DNA from 2 places in the Escherichia sp. E4742 genome. Region 1 is predicted to be linked to the other one. Evidence: predicted binding sites of a transcription regulator. Region 1 holds the regulator's gene; the other holds the start of a gene.
What was found. The regulator CRP, encoded in region 1, controls carbon source genes, mostly activating them, when cyclic AMP is high. The targets are predictions, from matches to a motif close to ATGTGANNNNNNTCACAT.
Positions count from the first base shown of each region.

Region 1 (8,126 bases):
TGGTGAAGAGGCCTGGAATCAGGCGAATCAGAATGGGGCAATGGGTGACCTTACGGCTCTGCAGACGATATTTAGCAAAGTGGTAAGCGAAGCCGGGGAATCTGAGTAAAATAGCGCGGTTCTTTCGTACCGGAGCCGCCATGATCCTGCTTATTGATAACTACGATTCTTTCACCTGGAACCTCTACCAGTACTTTTGTGAACTGGGGGCCGATGTGCTGGTTAAGCGCAACGATGCGTTGACACTGGTGGATATCGACGCCCTTAAACCACAAAAAATTGTCATCTCGCCTGGACCCTGTACGCCAGATGAAGCCGGGATCTCCCTTGAAGTTATTCGCCACTATGCCGGGCGCTTGCCGATTCTTGGCGTCTGCCTCGGTCATCAGGCGATGGCGCAGGCTTTTGGTGGCAAAGTTGTGCGCGCCGCAAAGGTCATGCACGGTAAAACCTCACCGATTACGCATAACGGTCAGGGCGTATTCCAGGGGCTGGCGAATCCACTCACCGTGACGCGTTACCATTCGCTGGTGGTGGAACCTGACTCATTGCCAGCGTGCTTTGACGTGACGGCATGGAGCGAAACCGGAGAGATTATGGGGATTCGTCATCGCCAGTGGGATCTTGAAGGTGTGCAGTTCCATCCGGAAAGCATTCTCAGCGAGCAGGGGCATCAACTGCTGGCGAATTTCCTGCATCGCTGATTTCTGGTTGCTATCTAGTGATTTTTTATGCATATTTTGTGATTATAATTTCACATTGGTTTATGCGTAACAGGGTGATCATGAGATGGCAACTGAACAAGCAGCAATTACACGCGCGACTTTCGATGAAGTGATCCTGCCGATTTATGCACCGGCAGAGTTTATTCCGGTAAAAGGTCAGGGCAGCCGAGTCTGGGATCAGCAAGGCAAAGAGTATGTCGATTTCGCGGGTGGGATTGCGGTAACGGCGTTAGGCCATTGCCATCCGGCGCAGGTGGAAGCGTTAAAAACCCAGGGGGAAACCCTGTGGCATATCAGCAACGTTTTCACCAATGAACCGGCGCTGCGTCTTGGGCGTAAACTGATTGAGGCGACGTTTGCCGAACGCGTGGTGTTTATGAACTCCGGTACGGAAGCCAACGAAACCGCCTTTAAACTGGCGCGTCACTACGCATGCGTACGTCATAGCCCGTTCAAAACCAAAATTATTGCCTTCCATAACGCCTTTCATGGTCGCTCGTTGTTTACCGTTTCTGTGGGCGGGCAGCCGAAATATTCCGACGGCTTTGGGCCAAAACCGGCAGATATTATCCACGTGCCTTTTAATGATCTTCACGCGGTGAAAGCGGTGATGGATGATCACACCTGCGCGGTAGTTGTTGAGCCGATTCAGGGCGAGGGCGGCGTGACGGCAGCGACGCCAGAGTTTTTGCAGGGGCTGCGTGAGCTGTGCGATCAGCATCAGGCATTATTGGTGTTTGATGAAGTGCAGTGTGGGATGGGGCGTACCGGCGATCTGTTTGCTTATATGCACTATGGCGTGACACCGGATATTCTGACCTCAGCGAAAGCGTTAGGCGGCGGCTTCCCGATTAGCGCCGTGCTGACCACGGCGGAGATTGCTTCAGCGTTTCATCCTGGTTCTCACGGTTCCACCTACGGCGGTAATCCGCTGGCCTGTGCGGTGGCGGGCGCGGCCTTTGATATCATCAATACCCCTGAAGTGCTGGAAGGCATTCACGCGAAACGTCAGCGTTTTGTTGATCATTTGCAGAAGATAGATCAGCAGTTTGATGTGTTTAGCGATATTCGCGGTATGGGGTTGTTGATTGGTGCCGAGCTTAAGCCACAGTACAAAGGTCGGGCGCGTGATTTCCTTTATGCGGGCGCCGAGGCTGGCGTAATGGTGCTGAACGCCGGGGCAGATGTGATGCGTTTTGCACCATCGCTGGTGGTGGAAGATGCGGATATCGATGAAGGGATGCAGCGTTTTGCCCGCGCGGTGGCGAAGGTGGTTGGGGCGTAATAAGACGTGTCATCGTCGCATCAGGCAAAGCATGTCGGATGCGGCATAAACGCCTTATCCGACCTGCGGTTTGTTTCTGGCAATGATGATATTACGCCTTCGAATCCCGTAACTTCCGGCTCAACCAAATCCCGTGATGTGGTCGCTGCCGCCAGGCCATCGCTGAAATGGTGTGCATTGTATTCAGATGGCCAATAACGCGTTGTAAATGCTGCTCCAGCGTGCCAGACGCGCCTTCGTGTGGCAGCATCTCTGGCGAGTCTATGATATTGGCGTCACCAGAACTACCCGGTTCATCATATTCCAGGCGCTGCTGACAGCGTTGAATAGCGATTTCACAAGACTGCAAATATTCCTGCGCCAGCTCCGGTGGTAATGTCCGGTGTTCTCGCGCCAGCGTGGTCATGGCATTAATATGTTCAACAATAAACTGACTATGTGTTACCCACAGTTTCATGTCAGCCAGATAATGGCTGTTAAATGCCGGTTCCTGCATCGCCTGATTTAATGAGTTATACAGAGTGTTATGTGCCTGATTAACCCGCATTCGCTGCCAGGCCAGTGGTGTTGGTTGCGGATCTTTACTCAGGATCAGACGAATCGCTTCCTGGTAGGTTTCTAAAGCATCATGGGCGTTCTTACGCAATAACCCGCTCTGCCACTGCGGCCATAGCCAAACTGTGCCGCCGAAGGCAATCAGACAGCCGATGATAGTATCGATAAGACGCGGAATGATGTATTGCTCGCCATTCAGCCATAACAGTTGCAGGGTATATACAGCGGTAATGGTAAAACCGACCGTCGCCCAGCCGTAGTTTTTGCGCAATATCAGGTAACTGGCGAGCGTGGTGAAAAGCATCAGCGTCAGGGTGTAACCTTCAGGGATTTTAAAGTGCAGCGCAACGCCTGCAATAATTAATCCAACCACGGTTCCCACAGAACGATTCACAATCCGCAGGCGAGTAGCGCCATAACCATTTTGCGTCACCAGCAATACCGTCATTAGTATCCAATAGGATTTCGGCAGATGCAGCGCGGTGCCCATCAGACTGGCAATGCTTAACATCACACTCAGTCGTCCGGCATTACGCAGTGCTGGCGATTTCAGGGAAAGATAGCTTTTCAGCGCCGGAAGTAATGGCATCCGCCGCTGTTTATCCGCCAGCAGATCGCGGGCATAGAGCGGTTTCTGGGTACGCAGCACACGAGCGATGCGGCTGAAGTGCCAGTAGCAGAATTGCCCTACAGGGTTATCTGGATGCTGGCGGGCGATTTTCTCCAGTGCGCCAATTTGCTTTTCCATCGTAAAACGCGTCGGCAGGCGATGGTAAAGAATATCATCAGCCAGCACGCGCAGGCGAGCGGCGACGGTTTGCGCATTCCAGCGGATAACTTCTTCCGCATGGCTACGCTCAACCAGCTTTTGCACCTCTTCCGGCTGATGCAAACTGACCGAGATGTGTTCCTGTAAATCCAGTGCCTCCTGGAAAATGCGCAACATCCGCTTGTAGTCAGTATTATTTTGCGCGGAAAGCATGTGCATTTGCTGATAGCACTGGGTAATTAAATCGACCGCTTTTTGCTGGCGTTCCAGCAGCGGTGGCAACGCTTTCTCAGGATCGGTGTGCTGGGTAAGCAGGCTGTATTTGGCTTCGCAATAATCTGCCAGTTCACGGTACAGCAGGCTAAGTGACTCGCGTAGCGGTTGTTCGCGCCAGAGCCAGAACCAAAACCAGTTAAACAGCCCATACCAGAGTGTGCCTAACGCATAAATGAGCAATGGCTCCCATACCGGCATATATCCCGCCAGACTGAGGGTAAAAATGGCAGCCAGCAGCGATGCAGGAAGCAATTTTGCGTGTAATGGGCCTAACTCGGCAGTAACGCCAAGTATCAACGTTAACCCCGTCAGCAGAAATGGCAGGGGGATATCTTTTTCCAGCAGCAGTTGTGTTAGCAAGCTGCAGGTGGCAAACAGCGACGCACCAATAATTAAACGTTTGAAAAAACGTTTATGGGGGGTATCAAGCCCTGCAATATTGCAACAGGCGGGGACGAGGGAAAAGAGCAGCCCGAGTCTTAATTCGCCAAGCAACAGACCAACGGCCACGGGCAAACATAGCACCAGCGTTTGTCGTAGTGCGTAGTTAATATCGGGATGATAAATCAGTCTGCGCCACATCGGTTTAAACAAAATGGCGCGCTACCAGGTAACGCGCCACTCCGATGGGATCAACGGGTGCCGTAAACGACGATGGTTTTTCCGTGTGCGGAGATCAGGTTCTGATCTTCCAGCATCTTCAGAATGCGTCCCACGGTTTCACGAGAACAGCCGACAATTTGACCAATTTCCTGACGGGTAATTTTAATTTGCATACCGTCCGGGTGAGTCATAGCATCCGGTTGTTTCGCCAGATTCAGCAGAGTCTGTGCAATGCGACCCGTTACATCGAGGAAAGCGAGGTTGCCCACTTTCTCTGAAGTGACTTGCAGACGACGTGCCATCTGTGCGGAGAGACGCATCAGAATATCCGGGTTTACCTGAATTAATTGGCGGAATTTTTTGTAGGAAATTTCAGCCACTTCACAGGCAGTTTTCGCACGTACCCATGCGCTACGTTCCTGGCCTTCTTCAAACAGGCCCAATTCGCCAATAAAATCACCCTGATTCAGATAAGAGAGGATCATTTCTTTACCCTCCTCGTCTTTGATCAGCACTGCCACAGAGCCTTTAACGATGTAGTACAGCGTTTCCGCTTTTTCACCCTGGTGAATAAGCGTGCTCTTGGATGGGTACTTATGAATGTGGCAATGAGACAAGAACCATTCGAGAGTCGGGTCTGTTTGCGGTTTGCCAAGCACCATGCGCGGTTATCCTCTGTTATAAGCTTTCTCCAGAGCCAGAAAACGCCGCTGTCTCTGGATTGCCGAAATGTGCTTCCCGCTACCTGGGAAGGGGCTATCAACTGAACTGCACGGTAATGTGGCGTCCTTTACATACATGCAGTACATCAATGTATTACTGTAGCATCCTGACTGTTTTAGCATAGCTTTCGCGTTGTGTCTCCTGGTGTCTCGCTTCAGCATGACCCAGGTCGCCTTCCGTTGCGCGATTTGGTCAGTACGCGTACTCTGTCAGGAAAATTGACGCAATGGAGTTCCGATTATGCAAGCGCGTGTGAAGTGGGTTGAAGGGTTAACTTTTTTGGGCGAATCTGCCTCTGGTCACCAGATTTTAATGGATGGCAACTCTGGCGATAAAGCGCCCAGCCCGATGGAAATGGTGCTGATGGCGGCGGGTGGCTGTAGCGCCATTGATGTGGTTTCTATCCTGCAAAAAGGGCGTCAGGATGTGGTCGATTGTGAAGTAAAATTAACCTCTGAACGCCGCGAAGAGGCTCCCCGCCTGTTTACCCATATCAATTTGCATTTTATCGTCACCGGTCGCGACCTGAAGGACGCAGCGGTTGCGCGTGCGGTCGATCTATCAGCCGAGAAGTATTGCTCAGTCGCGTTGATGCTGGAAAAAGCGGTGAATATTACCCACTCGTATGAAGTGGTTGCTGCGTGATTTAACTATCCCGTTGTGAAGCCGGATAGTATTTTATCCGGCGTAATAGCAGAGTTACTCGATTTTCTTTCCTTCCATCAATCGCTGCACCAGCGGCAGCATAATTAACTCCATTGCCAGACCCATTTTGCCGCCCGGCACCACTAATGTATTGATGTGGGAAATGAATGAGCCCTGCAACATCGCCAGTAGCCAGGGGAAATCGATCTCTTCCAGATTACGAAAATGGATCACCACAAAGCTTTCATCTAGCGATGGAATGCCTTTTGCCGCGAACGGGTTTGAAGTGTCGACGGTGGGAACGCGCTGGAAGTTAAGATGGGTGCGGGAAAATTGCGGTGTGATGTAGTTGATATAATCTTCCATTGAGCGAACTACCGAGTCCATCACCGCTTCTCGCGAGTGCCCGCGCTCGCCGGTATCGCGAATGAGTTTTTGAATCCACTCAAGGTTAACGATAGGCACTACGCCAACCAGTAAGTCTACATGCTGCGCAACGTTATGTTGCGGGGTGACTACGCCGCCGTGTAAACCTTCATAAAACAGTACATCGGTCGGTTCCGGTAAAGGTTGCCATGGGGTGAATGTCCCCGGTACCTGATTCCACGGTACGGCTTCGTCGTAGGTATGTAGATATTTGCGAGATTTCCCTTTGCCGCTCTGGCCATATTCAATAAAGGTCTGTTCCAGCAGGCCGAAGTCGTTAGCTTCGGGACCGAAGTAGCTGATATGCCGCCCGGCGTCGCGCGCTTTGCGGATCGCCATGTCCATTTCCGGGCGGGTGTAGCGGTGAAAACTGTCGCCTTCCACCTCGGCGGCTTGCAGATTTAACTGGGCGAATATTTTACGAAACGCGAGGCTGGTGGTGGTAGTCCCCGCGCCGCTGGATCCTGTTACCGCAATGACCGGATGTTTGGCAGACATAGTAACTCCATGACTTGGCAATCATTATTATTTCGTCCGCCGACGGTTGCAGGTTATTCGCGAAACTGACTGCGCGGCATGATATTGACCGTCTCGTGCAGTTCCGACCAGACCAGTACCGCTTCTCCGCACTGTAGCTGGCGTTTGACGTCGGCGACTTTCTGTTCAAGCGTACGCTCTTGTTCACCATAATCGGTGCCTTCACGTAACACAAAGCTTTCAATTAAATTTTCCAGCGTTTCAGGGGAGATGTCTTGCCAGGGAATCAACATGATTTCGCCTCCAGATACGTTGTTAACCAGTCAGGAATGCGTGACTCCAGCCACATTTGCGGGTGAAGTAATGTACCGCCAATAAAACCAACATGACCCCCATGTTCGGTCAGTTGATACTCTACTTGCGGAGGAAGATTTTCCGGTTTCGGGATCACCTGATGATCCATAAACGGATCGTCTTTGGCGTGAATAATCAGCGTCGGTTTAGCGATCCGGTTCAGCATAGGCATGGCGCTACACTGACGATAATAGTCGATAGCGTCGGCGTAGCCGTGAATTCTGGCGGTGATCAGATCGTCAAATTCACGGATGCGACGTACCGATTTTAACTGCGCGAGATTAATCGGTAGCGTACCGGGGTAGGCCGCCAGCTTGCGTGCAGCATTGGCTTTTAGCAGGTTCAGCAAATAACGCTGATAAACGCGGGAAAAGCCCTTTTCCATATGGTAACTACAGGCTTCCAGCACAAACGGCGCGGAGACAACCACCGCCGCATCAATCGGGAGATTATTACCTTCTTTTGCCAGCAAACAGGCCAGCATATTACCGCCGAGCGAATAGCCGACGGCAGCCGTTGACGCATGACCAAACTCGCGTTGCAGCCAGCGTAAAAACCAACTGGCGTCTTCGGTTTCGCCCGAATGGTAAATGCGGTGCATGCGGTTAGGTTCACCGCTGCATCCGCGAAAATGCATCACCACACCCAGCCAGCCGCGCTTTTTCGCCGCATCAACCAGTCCATGGGCGTAAGGGCTATTGAGGCTGCCTTCGAGCCCGTGAAACACCACTAAACGCGGTTTATGTTTCGCCTGTGCAGGATCTTCACTCCACGCGAGATCGACAAAATCGCCGTCGGGCAACTCCAGCCGCTGCCAGTGCGGAGTGAATTTCACCTGACGACGAAACAGACGCGGCAGCATGGTTTGTAGATGGCAATTGCTGAAACCGCGCATAGGGATGAATTCAGCACTGCTGCTGAATTCATTGGCATCGGTCGTCGTTATCTGCGCCATCAGTTGCTTTGGCCTTCCAGCAGCATCTGCTCAAGCTGCTCCTGGGCTTCCAGCCATGCCATTTCGCACTCTTCCAGCCCGGATTTAGCGCTCGCTTGTTGTTGCAGGCAGGCGGTCAGTTCCGCTTTACGGCTCTGATCGTACAGTTCGCTGTCGCCGAGTTTCTCTTCCGCCTGCGCCAGTTGCGCATTCAGCTTCTCCATCTCTTTTTCCAGACGGGCGATCTCTTTACGTAGCGGCTGGGTTTGCGCACGCAGCTCCGCTTCCCGACGCTTCTGATCTTTACGTGCCTGGGCGCTGTTCGCGTTCTCTTTTGGCGCTTCGTCGGCCTGG
Region 1 is NZ_CP040443.1:1,582,141-1,590,266, reverse strand. It holds gene FEM44_RS07780 (putative adenosine monophosphate-protein transferase Fic) at 1-109, shown strand, start outside; gene pabA (aminodeoxychorismate synthase component 2) at 141-704, shown strand; gene argD (bifunctional acetylornithine/succinyldiaminopimelate transaminase) at 790-2,010, shown strand; gene FEM44_RS07765 (YccS/YhfK family putative transporter) at 2,102-4,192, opposite strand; gene crp (cAMP-activated global transcriptional regulator CRP) at 4,243-4,875, opposite strand; gene FEM44_RS07755 (OsmC family protein) at 5,177-5,581, shown strand; gene FEM44_RS07750 (phosphoribulokinase) at 5,636-6,505, opposite strand; gene FEM44_RS07745 (YheU family protein) at 6,559-6,777, opposite strand; gene FEM44_RS07740 (hydrolase) at 6,771-7,793, opposite strand; gene FEM44_RS07735 (ABC transporter ATP-binding protein) at 7,793-8,126, opposite strand, start outside.

Region 2 (8,126 bases), 2.0 Mb from region 1:
CTTCCGTGAGTGGTTGGTTTCGGCATGTAACGATATGTACAAAGTAAATTGGTAAATAATAACGCGATGTGACTTAAGGTAAATTCCCTACTAATATCAGTAGTCTTGATCGAGTTTACTATTTCTCTGTTCCCAAAACGGTAGAATTACTTTGCATCATCAATAAATGACACACAGTAAATGAATCCGCTAATTTGGGTATTTATTATCCTGATGACATTAGATGCGCTGCGGGAATTGGCTGGCGCTTCGTCTATTTTAGGATGGTTATTAACGTTGAGTTGAGCAGACAATAAGCCCGGGTGGGTATTTTACTCAGCCCGGGCTTATTTTTTCAGGCGTGCAATCGATGGTGCAAACGTGTACCCACTATAATCGCGACCACCAGCATCGACGCAATAAAAGCGCCAACGCCGTTCCAACCGTAGGTATGCCAGAAGACCCCACCTAATGTTCCGGCAATACTTGACCCCAGGTAGTAACTGAACAGATACAGCGAGGAAGCCTGGCCTTTGGCGCGTTTAGCACGGGGGCCAATCCAGCTGCTGGCGACCGAGTGAGCAGCAAAGAATCCGGCGGAGAAGAGCAACATCCCGGCAAAAATCAGCCATATCGAACTGAACAATGTCATTAACAGGCCAACAAGCATGACACCTGTCGAAGACAGCATCACCGGACCGCGTCCGAAGCGGGTGGTCATGGTTCCGGCTTTTGGTGAACTCCAGGTACCGGTCAAATAGGCCAGCGATAATAGACCCACCACCGCCTGGCTGATATGCCAGGGGGAAAGCATCAAGCGATAGCCAATATAATTAAACAGGGTGACGAATGAGCCCATCAGCAAAAAACCTTCTGCGAATAATAAAGGCAATCCCTGGTCGCGCCAGTGCAGACGGAAGTTGATAAACAATGTTTTAGGGCGTAGTGAGGAAGGGCGGAAATGGCGAGATTCAGGAAGAATTTTCCAGAACATTAACGCCGAGGCCAGTGCGAAACAGCCAATCGCTGCCAGTGCAATTCGCCAGCTGAAGAAATCGGTGAAGACACCGCTAATTAAGCGTCCGCTCATGCCGCCAATCGAGTTACCGCTGATGTACAACCCCATCGAAAAGGCGACAAAACTCGGGTGGATCTCTTCGCTAAGGTAGGTCATGCCCACCGCAGCCACGCCGCTTAATGAAAGGCCAATCAAGGCGCGCATCACCAAAATTCCGTGCCAGCTGGTCATCATCGTCGAAAGTAACGTGCAGATGGAGGCCAATAACAGCGCCGTAACCATCACTGGCTTGCGACCAATGGCATCGGAAAGCGGGCCAGTAAACAGCAATCCGATAGCCAACATTGCCGTTGAAATTGACAGTGAAATACTACTGTTTGCGGGTGTTAAGCCAAACTCTTGCGAAAGAACCGGAAGGATAGGTTGCACACAATAGAGAAGTGCGAAGGTTGCCAGTCCGGCAGAAAAAAGCGCCAGGGTCACGCGCATAAATTGCGGCGTACCGCGTTTGATGAACAGGTTTGGCTGGGAAACGTTTTGCTTGTCAGTGGCGCTTGCCGGATCGCCATCAACAGTTGTGGTACGACTCACTTGAAATCCTTACTAAATATGCGCGTTGTGTTAGCTCAGGAATAGAGTAGGAAAATCGAATTGTTATGTCTAATATATTAATAGTCTCAAATAATATGTATTAAATATGAATATCGAATTGCGTCACCTACGTTACTTCATCGCCGTTGCAGAAGAATTGCATTTTGGTCGTGCTGCTGCGCGCCTGAATATTTCTCAACCGCCACTAAGCCAACAGATTCAGGCGTTGGAGCAACAAATTGGCGCGCGCCTGCTGGCCAGGACCAATCGAAGCGTCGCGCTCACCGCTGCAGGCAAACAATTTCTTGCCGATAGTCGTCAAATTCTTTCTTTGGTGGACGATGCCGCAGCGCGAGCAGAACGACTGCATCAGGGGGAGGCGGGAGAGTTACGCATTGGTTTTACCTCATCGGCGCCATTCATTCGCGCAGTGTCAGATACCTTATCGTTATTTCGCCGCGAATTTCCTGATGTCCATTTGCAGACGCGCGAGATGAATACCCGCGAGCAAATTGCGCCCCTTATCGAAGGGACGCTCGATATGGGACTGTTACGCAATACTTTGCTGCCGGAGACGTTGAACCATGCGGTAATTGTGCATGAACCGCTTATGGCGATGATTCCGCACGATCATCCGTTAGCCGGTAAATCTGTAGTTACGTTGGCGGAACTGGCAAAAGAGCCGTTTGTTTTCTTTGACCCTCACGTCGGGACAGGGCTTTATGATGACATTCTGGGCCTGATGCGACGCTACAATCTTACACCGGTTATTACCCAGGAAGTGGGCGAGGCGATGACCATCATTGGCCTTGTGTCTGCCGGTTTAGGCGTTTCGATTTTGCCCGCCTCATTTAAGCGTGTTCAGCTTAATGAAATGCGTTGGATACCTATTGCTGAAGAAGATGCGGTTTCTGAAATGTGGTTGGTCTGGCCGACGCATCATGAACAAAGTCCGGCAGCGCGAAACTTTCGTATTCAGCTGCTGAATGCTCTCAGGTGAGGTAAAATTCAGCTAAAAAACCCGAAAAGTGTGCTGTTAATCACATGGCTAAGTAAAAATTTGACGGCACGCATTGAAGTGTTTCACCATAGCCTACAGATTATTTCGGAGCGCGAAAATATAGGGAGTATAAGGTGGTTGCTGAAAACCAGCCTGGACATATTGATCAAATAAAGCAGACCAACGCGGGTGCTGTTTATCGCCTGATTGATCAGCTTGGTCCTATTTCGCGTATCGACCTTTCCCGCATGGCGCAACTGGCTCCCGCCAGTATCACCAAAATTGTCCGCGAAATGTTAGAAGCGCACCTGGTGCAAGAGTTAGAAATTAAAGAAGGGGGAAACCGTGGCCGCCCTGCGGTGGGGTTGGTGGTGGAAACAGAAGCCTGGCATTATCTTTCTCTGCGCATCAGTCGTGGTTTAATTTTTCTTGCCCTGCGTGATTTAAGCAGCAAGCTGGTGGTGGAAGAGACACTGGAGCTGGCGCTTCAGGATGAATTGCCTTTGCTGGAACGTATCATTGCGCATATTGATCAGTTTTTTATCCGCCATCAGAAAAAACTCGAACGCCTGACATCCATCGCCATTACTTTACCGGGAATTATTGATACGGAAAATGGTATTGTGCACCGGATGCCGTTTTACGAGGATGTGAAAGAGATGCCGCTCGGCGAAGCGCTGGAGAAGCACACAGGTGTACCGGTTTTCATTCAGCATGATATTAGTGCATGGACGATGGCCGAGGCATTATTTGGAGCCTCTCGCGGTGCGCGCGATGTGATTCAGGTGGTAATTGATCACAATGTTGGCGCGGGCGTGATTACCGACGGTCACTTGTTACATGCCGGAAGCAGTAGCCTGGTAGAAATTGGTCATACCCAGGTGGATCCGTATGGTAAACGCTGTTATTGCGGTAACCACGGTTGTCTGGAAACCATCGCCAGTGTGGACAGCATCCTCGAACTGGCGCAATTACGCCTTAATCAGTCAATGAGTTCGATGTTGCACGGGCAGCCTTTGAGCGTGGATTCATTATGCCATGCGGCGTTGCAGGGTGACTTGCTGGCAAAGGATATTATCACTGGCGTAGGCGCGCATGTTGGGCGCATTCTGGCCATCATGGTGAATTTATTTAACCCACAAAAAATACTGATTGGCTCGCCGTTAAGCAAAGCGGCAAATATTCTGTTCCCTGTGATTTCTGACAGCATCCGCCAGCAGGCGCTTCCAGCATACAGCCAGCATATTAGCGTTGAGAGCACTCAGTTCACCAATCAGGGGACAATGGCAGGGGCCGCGCTGGTAAAAGATGCGCTATATAATGGATCTTTGCTGATTCGTCTGTTGCAGGGTTAACATTTTTTAACTGTTCTACCAAAATTTGCGCTATCTCAAATTGAGTGCAGAAAGCATAACTTAGACTTTCCACGTTGAATTATTTTCCTGGCTTATATTAGTGAAGCATAACGGTGGAGTTAGTGATGCTGAAGCGTTTCTTTATAACAGGTACAGACACTTCTGTAGGGAAAACGGTGGTTTCCCGCGCATTGCTACAAGCGTTAGCCTCCCAGGGAAAAACGGTTGCGGGATACAAACCCGTAGCGAAGGGGAGCAAAGAGACACCTGAGGGGCTGCGTAATAAAGATGCCCTGGTGTTGCAGAGTGTTTCATCAATTGAACTGCCTTATGAAGCAGTCAATCCCATTGCGTTAAGCGAAGAAGAAAGTAGCGTGGCGCACAGTTGTCCAATCAATTACACGCTCATTTCAAATGGTCTGGCTAACCTGACTGACAAAGTTGATCATGTTGTCGTTGAGGGGACTGGCGGATGGCGCAGCCTGATGAATGATCTGCGTCCGCTCTCTGAATGGGTGGTCCAGGAGCAGCTACCGGTGTTGATGGTGGTGGGCATTCAGGAAGGCTGTATTAACCATGCGCTTCTGACAGCACAAGCGATTGCGAACGACGGTCTGCCGCTCATTGGCTGGGTGGCTAATCGTATTAACCCCGGGTTAGCGCATTATGCTGAAATCATTGATGTGCTGGGTAAAAAACTCCCGGCACCGCTCATTGGTGAACTGCCTTATCTGCCCCGGGCTGAACAGCGAGAACTGGGTCAATACATCCGCTTAGCCATGCTGCGTAGTGTGCTGTCGGTAGATAGAGTCAGGGTGTAAGGTCCGCGACATTACCGATGCGATCACGCAGGCAATCAATAAACCGGGGAGTAGCTGATACTCCCCGGTCATTTCACATATCATCAATGTCGACATAATTGGCGCATGCGTGGTCGCAGCCAGCAGTGTTGCCATTCCTGTTAGTCCGAGTAAAAGCGTCATTTCTTCGCCGCCTGGAAGCCATAACCCCAGGCTACGTCCATACAGCATGCCAATTGCAAGCCCGATAAATAGCGTTGGCGTAAACACGCCGCCAGGCGCGCCGGAACCGCTACTGGCCAGCACGGCAAAAAGTTTGCAGATGAAGATCGCAGCAATGACCGTAAACAGTGGTGGGGTGGTTAAAAAGGATTGCACCGTACTATAACCATTGCCCCATACGGCAGGCGTGAGCAGGGAAAGCAGGCCGACGATCAACCCCCCTAACGCCAACTGCCAGGGCGGCGTCAGTTTTAGGTGAACAAAACCTTGATGACTGGCGCTCATCATTTTCAACAGTAATGGTCCGCAAAGACCAGCCAGCACGCCGGTACTGATAATTAGCGCATAGTCCCGCACATGCAGCGTCACCTCGAGCTGAACGCTGTAGAGCAATGCATCGCTGTGATTAATAAGATTGCTGACAAGTAATGCCACCACGGCTGAAATCACCACTGGGCCAAGAGAGGCAAGCATCATGGTGCCAAACAGCACTTCGGCAATAAATAAACTCCCGGCAAGCGGTGCGCGATAGGCTGCAGCCATGCCTGCCGCAGCACCGCAGGCAATCCATAATTTCCACTCTTCACGCGGCGTAAAACGTTGGGCAAACCAGGATGCAGCAAGAGCCGCCAGCAGAATCATCGCGCCTTCACGGCCAATTGCGCTACCGCTTGTCACCACCAGCAGAGAGGCAAGTGATTTTACCAGGCTTGCTGCGTAATCGAACTGCCCCTCGCTCTGCAACGCTTCCATATAATCGGTCGGCGCACGGGGTCGTTGCTGCGTAACTCTCTGCCAGCCCATGAGTAATAAACCTGCCGCCAGACCGCCGAGCGCAGGAGTTAACAAGCGTCGCCACGGAGAAAGGTTTGTCGCAGCATTGACCAGACTCCCGGAATCATTGCTCAGGAATGACCACTCCAGTAACAGCATGGCATGACGGAATCCGGCAACGGCAAACGCCGCGAGAATACCGATTATCGTTGCGATAAGCAGACGACGAAACATGGTGCGCAGATCCGGGTAAAGGTGTAGATGATGCATGAGTAGGAATGGCAATTTAAACACGGGCATCTATTTTGCGGGAAAAGATGTCAGGCGCAAAAGCTGTACGTGCTTTAAGTGGGGAAATGGTGTGACACTGTAACTTATTTTATATGGGATGGCGCGCTAATGTCGCCATCCGGTAATGCTACGGGAACCTTAACGAAACAGTGGCTTAGCTGCGACGGGAATCAGCAATTGTGACTGCCACTCAGCCAGCGTTAAGCGAGCCAGTTCACCAAGTGTGCGGTAAAAAGGGTGTTCTGCTTTTTCGATAAACACCTCGAGAAAGCGCGTCGACCAAGGTAAAAGATGCCACGCCAGCAACTCTTCGCACTCAGTCTGACGACCACTCTCCGCCAGCCAGGCCGCCATCAGTAGCAAGGAACCAAAATGATCTTCAGGCTCGTTTTGCTTCATCTCAAACTGAATGCCTTTTTCGCGCATCCATTGACGAAGTGCCAACGTTGAATCGCCAAACAGTACCGATTCACGATCCAACCAGACCGATCCCCACGGCGGGGACGGCAACGCCCACGGGCCAACGAATAAACGCTGCCAGGCCTGCGTACGCGACTCTTCACTCTGTTGCTGAAAAGCCGTTACCAGCGGTACTAAAGACATTTGCGGTAGAGGCCACTGAGTTTCCCAGCCATCGTTGGTCATTGCAGAAACCAGAGGCGCGGCTTCCTCGCTTTCTGGGGCGTAATAAAACAGCGCCCCCAGCACACGCGCCGCGACAGAAAAATTATCTTGTTGTGAAAAATGCGTCATTCCTATCATCCTGAAACGTGCGGCTTACCCCGCACCAAGTTGTTAACCTGCGACGGCCATTCCGACCGTCATGTGCAGGCCATAAAATCGCGCTCGCCCGATCATCTCACCGCCCGGTTTGAGAGTTAACCCTAACACAAGCACGTTGCAGAATGTAGACCTGATAAGACGCGCCAGCGTCCATCATACTTTTTACTGCGGTTCGGCAGGCGCGCCATCCTGAGTCGGTTGTGCAGGGGCAGAATTGTTACCGCTGGTGGTGCGGTTATAGAGAATTTTATGCGTATCATTGGCACAATGGCCAACCACCCTGGTGTCAGGCTGATCGACCTGATCATTCGGCACAATACTTAAAGTAAAGCTACTTTCTGGCACACCGTTATTGATAATACGCTGTGAAATATCGCTCTTTATCCGTTCACAAGAATCTGGCGCGGCCAGCACGGCAGGTGAGGCAATTGTGAGCAGTAGTGCGGCGCAATAAGTTGAGATTTTCATCATTGGCTCCTTAAATGAATATTACTAACTAAGCATAGCATTTCGCGTGTAAAGTACTGTATTTACTACTATGATTGATAATAATCTCTACTGTCTGGTGACTAAAGTGAATTTCAAATTACTGCCATGTTTGCTCGCGATAATGCTTACAGGATGCGATCGCGCAGAAGTGACGTTTTCTTTTACGCCAGAGATGGCCAGCTTCTCTAATGAATTTGATTTCGATCCGCTGCGTGGTCCGGTTAAAGATTTCACCCAGACATTAATGAATGAACAAGGGGAAGTGACGAAACGTGTTTCAGGCAGCTTATCGGAAGAAGGTTGCTTCGATTCGCTTGAATTATTGGATCTGGAAAATAATACCGTGGTTGCCTTAGTGCTGGATGCGAATTATTACCGTGACGCGCAGACACTGGAGAAAAAAGTACGTTTACAGGGTAAATGTCAGTTAGCAGAATTACCTTCCGCCGGAGTGAGTTGGGAAACCGATGATAATGGCTTTGTAGTTAAAGCCAGCAGTAAACAGATGAAGGTGGATTATAGGTATGATGAACAGGGCTATCCGCTGGGTAAAACCACAGTAAGCAACGATAAAACGTTATCAGTCACGGCAACACCGTCAAATGATCCAATCAAAAAGCTCGATTACACGGCGGTTACTTTACTGAATAATCAACAAGTTGGTAATGTTAAGCAAAGCTGTGAATATGACAGTCACGCCAATCCGGTGGACTGCCAATTGATCATTGTTGATGAAGCGGAAAAACCCGCCGTCGAACGGGTTTACACTATCAAAAATACCATTGATTATTATTAACGCTATTGCGCGGTCGGCTTCAGCATCG
Region 2 is NZ_CP040443.1:4,698,943-4,707,068, reverse strand. It holds gene FEM44_RS25895 (KPN_01571 family protein) at 181-285, shown strand; gene FEM44_RS22895 (MFS transporter) at 335-1,588, opposite strand; gene FEM44_RS22890 (LysR family transcriptional regulator) at 1,695-2,588, shown strand; gene mlc (sugar metabolism global transcriptional regulator Mlc) at 2,723-3,943, shown strand; gene bioD (dethiobiotin synthase) at 4,069-4,764, shown strand; gene clcB (voltage-gated ClC-type chloride channel ClcB) at 4,717-6,009, opposite strand; gene dmsD (Tat proofreading chaperone DmsD) at 6,169-6,783, opposite strand; partial or broken gene FEM44_RS22865 (dimethylsulfoxide reductase) at 6,826-6,924, opposite strand; gene FEM44_RS22860 (DUF1161 domain-containing protein) at 6,976-7,281, opposite strand; gene FEM44_RS22855 (YnfC family lipoprotein) at 7,388-8,098, shown strand; gene speG (spermidine N1-acetyltransferase) at 8,101-8,126, opposite strand, start outside.
Region 2: a site for CRP is predicted at 2,617-2,634, ahead of mlc (sugar metabolism global transcriptional regulator Mlc). Genes of this name have one in related genera too.